DNA from 2 places in the Streptomyces montanus genome. Region 1 is predicted to be linked to the other one. Evidence: predicted binding sites of a transcription regulator. Region 1 holds the regulator's gene; the other holds the start of a gene.
The links. The regulator HspR, encoded in region 1, represses chaperone genes until heat shock. The targets are predictions, from matches to a motif close to TTGAGNNNNNNNNNCTCAA.

Region 1 (7,833 bases):
CGCGAGAACCTCCTCTACGCCGCCCCCGACGCCACCGAGGAGGCGATCTCCCAGGTGCTGCGGGACACGCTGCTCGACTCCCTCGTCGACCGGCTCCCGGAGGGGCTCGACACCCACGTCGGCGCCCGCGGCCTCGCCCTCTCCGGGGGCGAGCGCCAGCGCCTCGCCATCGCCCGCGCCCTGCTGCGCCGCCCACAGGTGCTGCTGCTGGACGAGGCGACGGCCCATCTCGACGGGCTGAGCGAGACCGCGCTACGGCATACCGTGGAACGGGCGGCCCGGCACTGCACCGTCGTGCTGATCGCCCACCGGCTGTCCACGGTCACCTCCGCGGACCACATGGTGCTGCTCGCGGACGGCCGTGTGAGCGACCATGGCCGGCACGGGGAACTCCTGGGGAGGAACGAGCTGTACTGGGATCTCGCCGCCACCCAGCTGACCGCGGCAGGAGGCTGACACCGCAACCTGACGTAAGTCCCTGACGTACTGACCATCCGTCAGAAATGCACACAGCAAAGGAAGACCGCATGCCGAAGGACCCGGCACCCGCACCCGAGGCCGCGCACACGCCCGACCGTCCCCACGACGCGGTGCCCGACGACCACTGGGACGACGACCACTGGGACGACGAGGAGAACCCGGAGCCCGTCGTGGAACACCTCGTCCAGGACGACCTGTTCGGTGAGCTGAGTGTCCGACTGGACACCGAGCAAGGAGAAGTGACCGTCGAAGGCGAGGCGATCCCCCGGGTCGTCCTGCGCCGCGACGCCGGGACCAAGGCCGAGACCCACATCCCGATCGGTACCCGGGACGGCGACCTGCTCACGCTGACCGTCGACGGCGAGGACGCGGTCCTCATACCCGCGAAGGGACGGCTGACCCGGGGGTCGTACCGCGTCGACGTACGGCACGCGGGCCGCGCCCACCGCCTGGTGCCCGACTCCATCCCGGGCAGCCGGCTCCTGAAGGACGAGGAACACATCGGGGACTTCTCCTCGGACGGCGACGGGCAGGTCCTGGCCGAGTGGAAGGAGGGCGCCCAGGTGGACGCGGCGGACGCGGCCCTCGGGTACGCGCTCGCCGCCGCGTTCGGCACCGGCGCGCAGCCCATGTGGATGCTGGCGATCGACGCGATCGGCGACCTCATCCCCTGACGGGACGCATACCGCCGAGGGCCCCGCCGGTGACGACGTACCGGCGGGGCCCTTCTTGCTTCTGACTTCTTGTCGTTCTGCCTTTCGTGCCGGCAGCCGGCGGTGTGGGCCCGCACCGTGCGTTCCGCGATGCCCAAGGGCCGCGCCAGCCACCGGTTCTACTCCCTCGTCGCGAGCAGCAGCAAAACCTCCCGCTCCTGGTCGGTGAGCGCGGAGAAGTCGAGCATGTCCTCCCGTACGACAACAGCCATGTGATTCCCCCTGGTTGTTCTCGGTCGTGTTGGGTTCCGTAGGGTGGGATCCTGCACCGGACGGGACACTTCATGCCATCACCGACCGCTCTTGCCATCACCGACTGCCAACTGCGTGAAGGGGCCCGGAGGTTCGACAACCTCCGGGCCCCTTCACGCAGTTGGCAGTCCGCCGGCTACTGGTCCTGCGACCTCTTCGGCCGCCACACCACCAGCGCGCTCGTCTGCTGCACCTCCTGGTACGGCACCAGATCGCGCCGGTACGAGGCGTGCACCGCGGCCTCGCGCTGCCGCATGGCCGCGGCGGCGCCGTCCAGGGCCGCCTGCATTTCCGCCATGCGGGACTGGAGGGCGGCGACCTGGTTCTCCAGTTCGATGATGCGCTTGATGCCGGCGAGGTTGATGCCCTCGTCCTGGGACAACTGCTGTACCTGGCGGAGCAGTTCGATGTCCCGGGCCGAGTAGCGTCGGCCGCGCCCCGCCGTGCGGTCGGGCGAGACCAGGCCGAGGCGGTCGTACTGGCGCAGGGTCTGCGGGTGCAGACCGGAGAGCTGGGCCGCCACGGAGATCACGTAGACCGGAGTCTCCTCGGTCAGCTCGTACGGATTGCGTCGACGGCCGTCCATCTCCTCATGCTCCCTTCGCCGCCTGGAACAACTCCGCCCGCGGGTCCTCTCCCGCGGTCGCCTCGCGATACGCCTCCAGCGCGTCACGAGCCTTGCCGGTCACGTTCGCCGGGACAGTGACCTCGACGGTGACCAGCAGGTCGCCGCGCGTACCGTCCTTGCGGACCGCGCCCTTGCCGCGGGCGCGCATCGTCCGTCCGTTGGGCGTGCCCGGCGGCACCTTCAGCGTGACCGGGGGCCCGCCCAGCGTGGGCACCTTCACCTCGCCGCCGAGCGCCGCCTCCGCGAACGTCACCGGCACCGTCACCGTGAGGTTGTCGCCCTTGCGGCCGAAGACGGGGTGGGCGCCGACGTGCACGACCACATACAGGTCGCCCGCCGGACCGCCCCGCTCGCCGGGCGCGCCCTTGCCGCGCAGACGGATGCGCTGGCCGTCGCTCACCCCCGCCGGGATACGGACCTGCATCGTGCGCGACGACTTGGCGCGGCCGCTACCCTTGCAGATCTCGCAGGGGTTCTCCGCGATCAGACCGCGGCCCTTGCAGTCCGGGCACGGGTCGGTGAGCGAGAAGCCGCCGCCCGAACCGCGCGCCACCTGGCCGGTGCCCACACAGGTCGGGCACACCCGCGGTGTGCCGTTCGCGTCGCCGGTGCCCGAGCAGGCCTTGCACGGCGACTGCGAGGACATGCGCAGCGGAACCGTCGCGCCGTCCACCGCCTCCGTGAAGCTCAGCGTGACCTCGGACTCGATGTCCTGGCCGCGCCGCGGCTGCGTACGCGTGCCGGTGCCCGCGCCACCGCGGTTGAACAGGCCCCCGAAGACGTCCCCGAGCCCGCCGCCGAAGCCACCGCCGGCACCACCAGCCCCGCCGCCCTGGGGCGCGCCTCCGAAGAGGTCGCCCAGGTCAAAGTTGAAGCTGCCGGCACCGCCGGCGCCGGGGCCGGGCCGGAAGCCGCCGTTGCCGAAGAGAGCGCGTGCCTCGTCGTACTCCTTGCGCTTCTTGGGGTCGCCGAGGATGTCGTTCGCCTCGGAGACCTCCTTGAAGCGCTCTTCCGCCTTGGCGTTTCCCGTGTTGGCGTCCGGGTGGAACTCGCGGGCGAGCTTCCGGTACGCCTTCTTGATCTCGGCCTCGGTCGCGTCCTTGGGGACGCCGAGGACCTTGTAGTAGTCCTTCTCGATGAAGTCCTTGGTGCTCATCCTCGACGTCCCTCCTTCCTTCTCACGCGCCGTAGGGTCCGTACGTTCATTCGTACGCCCCGTACGTCGCCGACGTCAGCCCTCGTCCGGGCCACCGTTCTCCTTGTCGTCGGCGTTGTCGGCCGCCGGCTGGGCCTCATCGGCCTTGACCGTCTGCGCGCCCGGCTGCGGCTCGGCGACCGCCACACGCGCGGGGCGGATGGTGCGCTCGCCGAATCGATACCCCGGCTGCAGAATCGCCACGCACGTCGTCTCGGTGACGTCGGGTGCGTAACTGTGCATCAGGGCCTCGTGGATTGTCGGGTCGAAGGGCTCGCCCTCCTTGCCGAACTGCTGCAGTCCCAGCTTGGCCGCGACGGTCTCCAGCGACTCGGCCACCGACTTGAAACCACCGACCAGCTCGCCGTGGTCCCGTGCGCGGCCGATGTCGTCGAGCACGGGCAGGAGCTCGGTCAGGAGGTTCGCGATGGCGATCTCCTTGACCGTGATCCGGTCGCGCTCGACCCGGCGGCGGTAGTTCTGGTACTCGGCCGAGAGCCGCTGGAGATCCGCCGTGCGCTCACCGAGCGCCGTGCGCACCTGGTCCAGCTGGGCCGTCAGACCCGCCGTCTGCTGTGCTGCCTGAGCTGCTGCCGCGTCCCCCGCCGGGGCCGCCCCCTCCTCGGAGGCGGCCTTCGGCTCGGCGTCTTCAGGGGTGGCGCCGGAAGGGACGTCGGGCTGCTGGTCGTCGAAGCCCGGGGTCTCCTCCGTCACGCGGCACCGTCCTTCCGGTCCTTCTCGTCGTCGACGATCTCGGCGTCGACGACATCGTCGTCTGCCTTGGCCTGCGCGCCCTCGTCACCGGCGGCACCCTCGGGACCGCCCGCGGCCTGCGCGCCCTGGGCGTCGGCGTACATCGCCTGGCCCAGCTTCTGCGAGACAGCGGCGACCTTCTCGGTGGCCGTACGGATCTCGGCGGTGTCCTCGCCCTTGAGCGCGGTCTTCAGCTCCTCGACGGAGGCCTCGACCTCGGTCTTGACCTCGCCGGGGACCTTGTCCTCGTTGTCCTTGAGGAACTTCTCCGTCTGGTAGACGAGCTGCTCGCCCTGGTTGCGGCTCTCGGCGGCCTCGCGGCGGCGGTGGTCCTCCTCCGCGTACTGCTCGGCCTCCTGGCGCATGCGGTCGACCTCGTCCTTCGGCAGCGAGGAGCCGCCGGTGACGGTCATCTTCTGCTCCTTGCCCGTGCCCAGGTCCTTCGCGGTCACGTGCATGATGCCGTTGGCGTCGATGTCGAAGGAGACCTCGATCTGCGGGACGCCGCGGGGGGCCGGCGGCAGACCGGTCAGCTCGAACATCCCGAGCTTCTTGTTGTACGCCGCGATCTCGCGCTCGCCCTGGTAGACCTGGATCTGCACGGACGGCTGGTTGTCCTCGGCGGTGGTGAAGATCTCCGAGCGCTTGGTCGGGATCGTCGTGTTCCGCTCGATGAGCTTGGTCATGATGCCGCCCTTGGTCTCGATACCGAGGGACAGCGGGGTCACGTCGAGGAGCAGGACGTCCTTGACCTCACCCTTGAGCACACCGGCCTGGAGCGAGGCACCGATGGCCACGACCTCGTCCGGGTTCACACCCTTGTTGGCCTCCTTGCCGCCGGTCAGGTCCTTGACGAGCTCGGCGACGGCGGGCATACGGGTGGAGCCACCGACGAGAACGACGTGGTCGATCTCGCTCAGCTGGATGCCGGCGTCCTTGATGACGTTGTGGAACGGCGTCTTGCACCGCTCCAGCAGGTCGGCCGTCAGCTGCTGGAACTGGGCGCGCGTGAGCTTCTCGTCCAGGTGCAGCGGGCCTTCGGCGGAGGCGGTGATGTAGGGCAGGTTGATCGAGGTCTCGGTGGAGCTCGACAGCTCGATCTTCGCCTTCTCCGCGGCCTCACGGAGGCGCTGGAGGGCCATCTTGTCCTTGCCGAGGTCCACGCCGTGGCCGCTGTTGAACTGCTTGACCAGGTAGTCGACGATGCGCTGGTCCCAGTCGTCACCACCGAGGTGGTTGTCACCGTTGGTGGCCTTCACCTCGACGACGCCGTCGCCGATCTCCAGCAGCGAGACGTCGAACGTGCCGCCACCGAGGTCGAAGACGAGAATGGTCTGGTCGTCCTTGTCGAGACCGTAGGCCAGAGCCGCGGCGGTGGGCTCGTTGACAATACGGAGCACGTTGAGCCCGGCGATCTCGCCGGCCTCCTTCGTCGCCTGCCGCTCGGAGTCGTTGAAGTACGCCGGAACGGTGATGACGGCGTCCGTGACCTTCTCACCGAGATACGACTCGGCGTCCCGCTTCAGCTTCTGCAGGATGAACGCGGAGATCTGCTGGGGGTTGAAGTCCTTCCCGTCCAGGTTGATCTTCCAGTCAGTACCCATGTGACGCTTCACGGACCGAATGGTCCGGTCCACGTTGGTGACCGCCTGGCGCTTAGCGACCTCTCCGACGAGCACCTCACCGTTCTTGGCGAAGGCGACGACGGACGGCGTGGTCCTGGCGCCCTCGGCGTTGGTGATGACGGTGGGCTCACCGCCCTCCAGAACGCTGACGACCGAGTTAGTCGTGCCCAGGTCGATGCCGACCGCACGTGCCATTTCAATTCCTCCAGCTGACTTGAGTGGATCAGGCTCAAGGATGCATGAAGGATGGAATGCAGTCAACAGACCTGAGTCTCGCCGACTCAACTTTTATCTTGGCCTTATTCGCAAGCAGGCGCCTGACCTCCGGCGTGACCCGTAACCTCCGGCGTGACCACAGACGGCAGCGTGACAGAAAGGCCGAGGCTCACAACTCGTCGTTGGCCGGGTCGTACGCGTTATAGAGGCGCGTGGGCAGCGGCTTGTCCTCGCGCAACGCCTTGAACAGAGCCTTGGCCTGGCGCTTGACCGGCTTGTAGCGGCCCCAGCGGTCGGGGTCCTCCACGCTGGGGATGGTGACGATCGACGTCCGGTTCTGCGGGATGCCGGCCGCGCTGTTCACCAAACCGTACAACTCCCTCAGCGAGTCGAGACCCGGGTCGGCGGTCAGCGAACGGGTCAGCGCGTTCAGGACCGGGAAGAGCCGGGTCGTGTCCTCCAACACACCGCCGCTTCGCGCCCCGGCCAGCAGATCACGCAGGAACACCTTCTGCCGTTCGATGCGCTGCAGATCGCTGCCGTCACCGACACCGGAACGGCCGCGCACCAGGATGAGCGCCTGATGCCCGTTGAGATGCTGCTTGCCGGGCCGCAGCACGAGCTTGTCGCCGGGCACCTTCACCTTCTGCGGCACGTCGACCTGTACGCCGCCCATCGCGTCCACGACTTTCCGGAAGCCGGTGAAGTCGATGATGAGGTGATGGTCGACGCGTACCCCGGTGAGCTCCTCGAAGGTACGGATGGCGCAGGCCGCCCCGCCGAACTGGAAGGCCCAGTTGAACTGGGCGAACTGGGCACGACTGGTGCCGCCGTCCGGCTTGCGGCAGCGGGGGATCTGCACCATCAGATCGCGGGGCACACTGACCAGTGCGGCACGCCTGCGGTCCGCCGACAGGTGCAGCAGGATGGTGACGTCCGAGCGCTGACTGTCGCGCACGGCCTCCAGGTCGGAGCCCAGCAGCAGGATGTTCTGCGCACCGGGCGCCATCGACTTGGGCCGTACAGCCCTGTCGGCGTGGAGCGCGCGGGCCGGGACGTCGTCGCTGCGGATGTTGCCGTCGAGGTGCGCGTACGTCCCGCCGCCGACGGCGACCGCCGCGATGAGCAGCAGCCCGAAGCCCAGTGCGACCAGCCGCACCCAGCGGCGATCGGGGAACAAATCACGTACTTGCATGGACGATTCCCTGTCCCTCCGGTTGCGGTATCGCGGTGACACCGGAGGGCCTCGCCCGGCCGGGCCGTCTACAAGTTATCCTTTATGTCCAAATATGAGGCGATAACACGGCTGACCCAGAGAGAACACCCACGGACGGGCGGATCCACCGACACGCGGCCGCTCAGGCTTGCCTCAGCGACATAGATCACCGCACCCCCGGCTACAGCGCGACGACAGAAGTGAGTAGTCTCAGACGGACTGCCTAAGTTACCCAGTAGTAATCGCCGCATTCCGTATTCTGAGAACTCCCCCTCGCAGGCCCGAGGAGCCCCCATGCAGCTCGCCGCGATCATCGTGTCGCTAGTCCTGACCGTGGTCGGCGTTGCGCTCATTGCCCGAGCCGTCGCGCAGATCTACCGGCACATCACACTCGGACAGCCGGTCCCGGCCGGCTCCCGCACCGACGACCCGAAGGCCCGCACCGTCACGCTGGTCAAGGAGTTCCTCGGCCACACACGGATGAACCGGTGGGGAATCGTCGGCTTCGCGCACTGGTTCGTCGCGATCGGCTTCCTGACGCTGCCGCCGACCCTCGCGCAGGCCTACGGGCAGCTCTTCAAGGCCGACTGGACCCTTCCGGTCCTCGGCGGCTTCCTGCCGTTCGAGATGTACATCGAGTTCATCGGCCTGATGACGGCCGTCGGCATCCTCACGCTGATCGTGATCCGGCTGCTCAACCTGCCCTCCCGGGCCGGTCGCAAATCACGGTTCGCGGGCTCCAAGGCCTGGCAGGC
Region 2 (7,833 bases), on a different contig from region 1:
AGAGCACCGCGCGCGGCGTGTTGGCCAGGCAGACCAGGAGATCGAACTCGGTGGGCGTCAGATGGACGTCCTCGCTGCGCACCCTCACCCGCCGCTGAGCGTGGTCGATCTCCAGCTCGCCCAGGCGCAGGATGCCGGAGCGAGGAGTCGACGCGGCCAGCGCGGCTCGCTCCACCCGGCGCAACAGCACATGCACGCGCGCCGCCAGCTCGCGCATCGAGAACGGCTTCGTCATGTAGTCGTCGGCGCCCACGCCGAGACCGACCAGCATGTCCGTCTCGTCGTCGCGCGCGGTGAGCATCATCACCGGCACCGGTCGCTGCGCCTGCACCCGGCGACAGACCTCCAGGCCGTCGAAGCCCGGCAGCATGATGTCGAGGATCAGCAGGTCCGGCTGCCAGGCCTCCGCCGTGTCGACGGCGGCCGGACCGTCGCCGGCGGTCTGCACGAGAAATCCCTCGGCACGCAACCGGGCGGCGATAGCGTCCACGATCGTCGGATCGTCCTCGACCACCAGCACCCGGCGCTGCGCGCCCGGCGTGGCCGCGGTGCCGTTGTGGGAGGTGTGTGTCTGCTCCATCGCCCGCCCCTGATTGTGCTTTTCGGAATCCGTTGGGGGTGATTCCATGACTGCGCTTGACGCTTGAATGATCCGCGTCAGGTCAGCAGAGTACGGGCAGTTACCACCGCTCGGCTATTCAGGCCCGACAGCGAGATGCACGACGTCCGGAACGCCCCGGGCAACGGGGATCTCTTCGGTACGCACCCGTTGGAACCCGGCATTCCACAAGGTTTCCTCAAAATCAGGCGAGGGCTGTGCCGACCACACGGCCAGCACGCCGCCAGGCCTCAACACCCTTGCGCACGCGGCGAGTCCAGCATGCGAGTAGAGGCCGTCGTTGCCCTCGGTGACGGTCCATCCGGGTCCGTTGTCGATGTCCAGGCACAGCGCGTCGTACGTGGCGGATGTCTCATTGACGTACGCGACGAGATCGGCTTCGACGATTTCCGTGCGCGGATCCGCCCGTGACGCCGCGGACAGAGGTGACAGCGGTCCGTCCCGGTGCCAGTCGATGATCGCCCGCTCACGCTCCACCACCGCGATACGGCCCCAACGCGGGTCGGCCGCCGCGTGCGCGAGCGAGAATCCGACTCCGAGTCCGCCGATCAGGACGTCCGGCTCCGGGCGCCCGTCCAGCGCGCCGAGGGCGGCGTCGACCAGCAACCGCTCCGAGCGCCCGTCGGAGGTGTCCATCAGGAAACACCCGTTGGCGATGATCTGCAGCAACTCACCGTGGCGACGCAGCGCGACCTCGCCGTACGGGCCGTCGCGACGGTCGATGACGACGGGGGCAACGGCGGTGTCGTACGCGGCGGTCATGGGCCCATCCTGACAAGTTCCCCGGGCCGGGGCAGGCGAATTGGCCGTGGGCCGGGCGGAGGAGGGTGCCGAGGCGAGGTCAGGCGGTGGGGCGGAGGTCGGAGACGAGGCGGAAGCGCTCCAGGACGGCCGGTGTCGTGTCGTCCACGGTGAACCCGGGGTCCCCCAGCGCCGCGCGCATCTCCGCGCCGTGCCAGAACCGCTCGTGGGCCGCCCGCCACTCGGCCACACCGGTGTGCCCCTCTCCCTCGTCCAGCACATGGGCGAGATCCACCTGTGCGAGGGGGACGACGCGGACACCGGTCACCTCTATGACGGCGACCGGACGGTCGTCCGAGTCGACGACCACCGAATGGTTCCCGACCTCCGGCAGGGGCTCGCCCTCGTGCTGGTAGTCGACGAGGAGTCCTGTCGTGGACGTCTTCGAGCCGTCGAGGATCGCTGCGACGAGCAGCGGGCCGGGGAAGGCGAACTCGGCCTTCGGCATCGACGAGATGTCCGCGGGCGAGGCCGAGTCGGTCGTCATGCGGTCACCGTAGTCAGCGATCCGAAGCCCTGACCCGTAAATCCGCGACCCGTAGCCGCGCCCCGTCAGATCCGCGACCCGTGATCCTGCCCCCCTGACCAGTGATCGCTGAGAGCGAACAGCTCCGGGGGAACATTCGGCAGTGCGCAGGCATTGAGTCGACATAGCTCAACTTGACTGCCGAAGGGGAGATCATGGCTTTGACGTCCGCACCGCTCACCCTGCCCGTGCTGCCGCTCGACGACGAGGTCGTGCTGCCCGGGATGGTGGTGCCCCTGGACCTCAATGACGCCGACGTACGAGCGGCGGTGGAGGCCGCGCAGGCCGCCGCGCGCTCCAGTGGGGGGAGCAAGCCGAAGGTCCTGCTTGTTCCACGGATCGACGGGACATACGCGAACACGGGAGTGCTCGGCACCATCGAGCAGGTGGGACGTCTCGCCGACGGCGACCCCGGCGCCCTGATCCGGGGCCGCAGCCGGGTGCGTGTCGGCGCCGGTACGACCGGGCCGGGCGCCGCCCTGTGGGTGGAGGGGCGCGCGGTCGAGGAGACCGTGCCCGATCCGCTGCCCGGCTCCGTGACCGAGCTGGTCAAGGAGTACAAGGCGCTGGCCACCAACTGGCTGAAGAAGCGCGCCGCCTGGCAGGTCGTGGACCGCGTACAGGCCATCGACGACGTTTCCGCCCTCGCCGACAACTCCGGGTACTCGCCCTTCCTGACCACGGCACAGAAGGTCGAGCTGCTGGAGACCGCCGACCCCGTCGCCCGTCTCAAGCTCGCCACCGAGCAGCTCCGTGAGCACCTCGCCGAGCAGGATGTCGCCGAGTCCATCGCCAAGGACGTACAGGAAGGCGTCGACAAGCAGCAGCGCGAGTTCCTGCTGCGGCGGCAGCTGGAGGCCGTGCGCAAGGAGCTGCGGGAGCTGAACGGCGAGTCCGAGGGAGAGGAGTCCGACGACTACCGGGCGCGCGTCGAGGCCGCGGACCTTCCCGAGAAGGTTCGCGAGGCCGCCCTCAAGGAGGTCGACAAGCTGGAGCGTTCGTCCGACCAGTCGCCCGAGGGCTCCTGGATCCGGACCTGGCTCGACACCGTGCTCGAACTCCCCTGGAACGAGCGCACCGAGGACGCGTACGACATTCAGGGCGCCCAGGCCGTCCTCGACGCCGAGCACTCCGGCCTGGAGGACGTGAAGGAGCGGATCACCGAGTACCTCGCCGTGCGCAAGCGGCGCCTGGAGCGGGGACTGGGAGTCGTGGGCGGCCGCCGCGGCGGTGCCGTGCTGGCGCTCGTCGGCCCTCCCGGTGTCGGCAAGACGAGTCTCGGTGAGTCCGTCGCGCATGCGATGGGGCGGAAGTTCGTCCGCGTCGCCCTCGGCGGCGTACGGGACGAGGCCGAGATCCGCGGTCACCGGCGTACGTACGTGGGCGCGCTGCCCGGTCGTATCGTCCGCGCCATCAAGGAGGCCGGGTCCATGAACCCGGTCGTGCTGCTGGACGAGATCGACAAGGTCGGCTCCGACTTCCGCGGCGACCCCGCCGCGGCCCTGCTCGAAGTCCTCGACCCCGCCCAGAACCACACCTTCCGGGACCACTACCTGGAGGTCGAACTCGACCTGAGCGATGTGGTGTTCCTGGCGACGGCGAACGTCCTGGAAGCCATTCCGGAGGCGCTGCTCGACCGTATGGAGCTGGTGCGGCTCGACGGGTACACCGAGGACGAGAAGGTCGTCATCGCGCGGGACCACCTGCTGCCGCGGCAGTTGGAGCGGGCGGGGCTCCAGGGCGACGAGGTCACCCTCGACGAGAGCGCCTTGCGCAGGCTCGCCGGTGAGTACACGCGCGAAGCGGGTGTACGGAACCTGGAGCGCTCCATCGCGCGGCTGCTGCGCAAGGTCGCGGCCCAGCACGAACTGGGCGAGCGAGAGCTGCCGTTCACGGTCGGCGAGGGCGATCTGCGCGGGCTGATCGGGCGGCCGCACCATGTGCCCGAGTCCGCACAGGACCCGGCCGAGCGCCGCACGGCCGTGCCCGGTGTCGCCACCGGACTCGCGGTCACCGGCGCGGGCGGTGACGTGCTGTACGTGGAGGCGTCGCTGGCCGATCCGGAGACGGGTGCGGCCGGGTTGACCCTCACCGGCCAGCTGGGCGACGTGATGAAGGAGTCCGCGCAGATCGCGCTCTCCTTCCTGCGCAGCCGCGGTGCCGAACTGGAGCTCCCCGTCGGGGACCTGAAGGACCGGGGCGTGCACATCCACTTCCCGGCGGGCGCGGTCCCGAAGGACGGCCCGAGCGCCGGTGTCACGATGACGACCGCTCTCGCCTCGCTGCTGAGCGGACGGCTCGTCCGTACGGATGTGGCGATGACCGGTGAGGTCTCGCTGACCGGGCGGGTGCTGCCCATCGGCGGCGTCAAGCAGAAGCTGCTGGCCGCCCACCGGGCCGGCGTCACCACCGTCGTCATCCCGAAGCGCAACGAGCCCGACCTGGACGACGTCCCGGCCGAGGTCCTGGAGAAGCTCGACGTCCACGCCGTCACGGACGTCCGCCAGGTCCTGGAGCTGGCGCTGGCCCCGGCGCAGAACGGGGCGGCTCCGGAGGTTCCGGTGGCGGCGTGACGGACGCCATCGGGAAAGGAGGCCCGGGTCCCTGGCGGGGCCCGGGCCTTCGCCGTGCACGCGGGCGCGCGGGCATGCGGGCACCCCGGCATCCGGGCACCAGAGCCTCGTCGCCCTCTCGATGGCGTGACCCTGTCAGCACTCCGGGGTCGCGGGCTGCCGTTGGTCTGCTCCTGCGAAATACTGGCGGAGCTGCGGCAACGGCCGCGTTCGGACGGAAATTCTCAGGATCCGGAAACCGAGTCGGGAGCGGTGACGTGCAAGAGGACGGAATCGGTGAGGGCCATGGGGTGGACCAGGAGTTCCTCGCCCTGGAACGCGAGTTGACCGTCCTCCTGCGGCGCGCCCGCGCCTCCTCCGGCGAGATGGCCCGCGAAGTCCATCCCGACCTGGAGTCCTCCGCCTACGGCCTCCTCGTACGGCTGGCGGAGTGCGGCCGTCAGCGCGCCACGGAGCTGGCCGCCTACGTCGGCGTCGGCAAGGCCACGATGTCGCGCCAGCTGCGCGCCCTGGAGGAGCTGGGACTGGTGTACCGGGAGCCGGACCCCGCCGACGGCAGGGCCTGGCTGATCCAGCTCACGGACCAGGGCCGGGTGCGATTCAGCTCGGTACGGGAGGCCCGCCGCGCCCGCTATGTGCGTCAGCTGGCGAACTGGGACCGCAAGGAGGTCGCCGAGCTCGCACGGCTGCTGCACCAGCTGAACCAGGGCGTCGCGGAGGGGTAGTCAGAGCTCCACGTACACCACCGTCGCGTCGTCGTGCGTCTTGCTCCGGCCCAGGAACGCCCGTTCGGTATCGGCCAGCTCCAGAGCCCGTACGCGATCGATGAGTGCCTGGGCGCCCTCCTTGCGCACGAGGGCGGCGAGGTCGGTCCAGTCACCCTCCCGGAACTTCTCCACCCAGCGGGTGGCGCCGTCCGTCAGGGCGGTCAGTGCCCGGATGCCGGCGCGCGGCAGTCTGCCCGTCACCGCACGGGCGGCCACCGAGGGATCGGCCGCCGCGGTGAAGAAGCCGCCCTCCTTGTTGCGGACCGTGGCGTCGGTCGTGGCGTGCGTGGCCAGGGAGGCGCGGGGTATGCGGGAGAGGCGGTCGTCGAGGAGCGCGGTGACCGTGCCGGCGGGGGACTCGACGAGGAGGGCCGAGTCGGAGAGGACGAGGTACTCGACGTCGTCGGCGGACCAGCGGGCAAGGACCACTGTTGCCTGTGGGGTGCGTGGGTGAGAAAGGTCACATGTGTCGCGATGGGCGTCGGCGGTCCGCCGGATGGCTTGCCTCAACACCTCGGTGAGGGGCGATTCCCGTCGCGAAACAGACAGTTCGTGGAGCGCGCCGCCGAGCCGTGCCGTGAACCAGGGGACTGAATGCAGACACCCCACATCGGTCGCCGGCGGTGTCACTCCATCCAGTACGACGAGCGAGCCCCCCTCCCCGGAAGCCGGAATTCCCACCGACGCGTAGTCCTCGTTCGGGTGGGAAAAGGCACCGGGGGCCGAAATCAGTTCCGTGCGCATTCAGCCAGTCTGCACGACGTCTTCACAAGCTTCGTCAAAGGCTGGCAATCATCGCCGAACTGACGCAGGGTCGCAGGTCAGAAGCCTGATTTGCGACGGAATAATCGATTCCGTCGGAGCGCGATGGCGCATCCTGCCACCGGTCGGCGTGGGAGTCCAACCGGCGTGCCGCGCAAGGCCCTTGCACACGCCAGCGGAACTTGCCCGCCTCGGCCTCACCGAGGTTCACTCCTTTGGGTGGCGGGTCAGGCGATGCGCGGCCACTGCCCACCGGCACTGGGAGGGTCGGGAGCCGTAACGGGAACGACGTGAGCGTTGACGGTCGTTACCCGGGCCCATGGGTACACGAGTCAAGAATGCGAGCATCGGTGCAGAAGATGCGGCCTCGGCGCAAAGGCAGGCAGACGACCTCGGGCGAAGGCTCCGGGGGCACGCCGAGCTCCCCGGACCTCACAGGAAAAGGCCGCCGTCCCGCCCGCGTACGCAACCGGCTGATTGTCGCCGTCGCCGTCGTGGCAGCCGCGATCGCCGGAGCCGGCGCTCCCTCCGTCGTCGCCGCCTCGGGCGACCTGAACGACTCCCAGAACCTGGTGACGCTCGCCGAGCGCACCAAGGACGCGCTGACCCTCGCCCACGCGCTCGCCGACGAGCGCGACGAGGCCACCTCCTACATCGCGGCCGGCCGCCCCGACGGCAAGGGTCCCTCCGAGCAGCGCAGCGCCCGCGTCGACCGGCAGGTCGAGGAACTGCGGACCGAGGCCCCCGCCGAACTCCGCGGCGATCTCGACAACATCGCGTCCGCACGACGAGCGGCGCTCACCGGGAAGAGCAGCGCTCTCGAAGCGCATCAGGCCTACACGGCCGCCATCAGGGAACTCCACGGCCTCGCCGAGGACCTGGCGGAACAGTTGCCGCCCCGTGCGGGCACCGGCTCGCATGCGCTCGCCGACCTCGACACCGCCGTCCAGCAGGCCTCCGCCGCCCGCGGCCTGCTCCTCGCGGCCCTGAACGTACCGAGCACGACCCGCACCACCACCGACCCGATCACCGGCCTGCCGACCACGACCACCACGTCGTCGTCCGCCGACACCAAGCAGCGCAACGCCCTCACCGCCGCCGCCCAGCAGGCCAACGTCCGCGAGCAGGCCGCGCTCGCCGACTTCCACGACGCCGCGCCCCGGGACGACCGTGCCTCGTACGACTCGACGGTGACGGGCCCGGACGTCACGTCCGCCGAGAAGTACCTCGCGAACCTCGCCGACCAGCCGACCCTTTCCGACTCCGAGCTGGGCACCAGCACCAAGAAGCTCGACGCCGCGCTCTCCGCCCGCGTCGAGCTGATGCGCGGCGTCGAGGCCTCTCTCAACAGCCGGCGCGCCGAGGACCTCGCCCAGTTGCGTGACGACGACGTCACCGCCCTGGAGATCCGCATCGCGCTCCTCGGCGTCCTGCTGCTGGGCGCCGTCGGCGTCTGCACGACCATGGCCCGTACGCTGACCCGCCCGCTGGCCGTTCTGCGCATCGGCTCGGCCCGCCTGGCCGCCGACCCGGCCGCCGAGGAACCGGTCAAGTTCACCGGCCGTGACGACGAGTTCGCCCAGGTGGTGCGCTCGGTCAACGCGCTGCACACGCACGCCGTCACGCTCCACGAGCGGCTGACGACCCTGGAGGGCGACCGCAAGCACCTCGTCGGCCAGCGTCAGACGATGGCCGACGAGCGTGAGCAGCTGCGCGCCGAACTCGCCGCGGCCGCCGCCCACTTGACGCAGGTCCGGCAGAGCATCCACGGCACCTTCGTCAACC

Region 2: a site for HspR is predicted at 2,061-2,079, ahead of lon (endopeptidase La). Genes of this name have one in related genera too.

Annotation. Positions count from the first base shown of each region.
Region 1 covers NZ_VBZC01000006.1:236,118-243,950, reverse strand. The annotation lists partial or broken gene FE633_RS07645 (ATP-binding cassette domain-containing protein) at 1-456, shown strand, start outside; gene FE633_RS07640 (hypothetical protein) at 528-1,154, shown strand; gene FE633_RS07635 (heat shock protein transcriptional repressor HspR) at 1,582-2,031, opposite strand; gene dnaJ (molecular chaperone DnaJ) at 2,036-3,229, opposite strand; gene grpE (nucleotide exchange factor GrpE) at 3,305-3,982, opposite strand; gene dnaK (molecular chaperone DnaK) at 3,979-5,841, opposite strand; gene FE633_RS07615 (LCP family protein) at 6,032-7,057, opposite strand; gene FE633_RS07610 ((Fe-S)-binding protein) at 7,373-7,833, shown strand, end outside.
Region 2 covers NZ_VBZC01000109.1:6,912-14,744, reverse strand. The annotation lists gene FE633_RS45315 (response regulator transcription factor) at 1-580, opposite strand, end outside; gene FE633_RS45310 (spermidine synthase family protein) at 695-1,381, opposite strand; gene FE633_RS45305 (ASCH domain-containing protein) at 1,461-1,907, opposite strand; gene lon (endopeptidase La) at 2,102-4,519, shown strand; gene FE633_RS45295 (MarR family winged helix-turn-helix transcriptional regulator) at 4,777-5,244, shown strand; gene FE633_RS45290 (protein phosphatase 2C domain-containing protein) at 5,245-6,030, opposite strand; gene FE633_RS45285 (sensor histidine kinase) at 6,408-7,833, shown strand, end outside.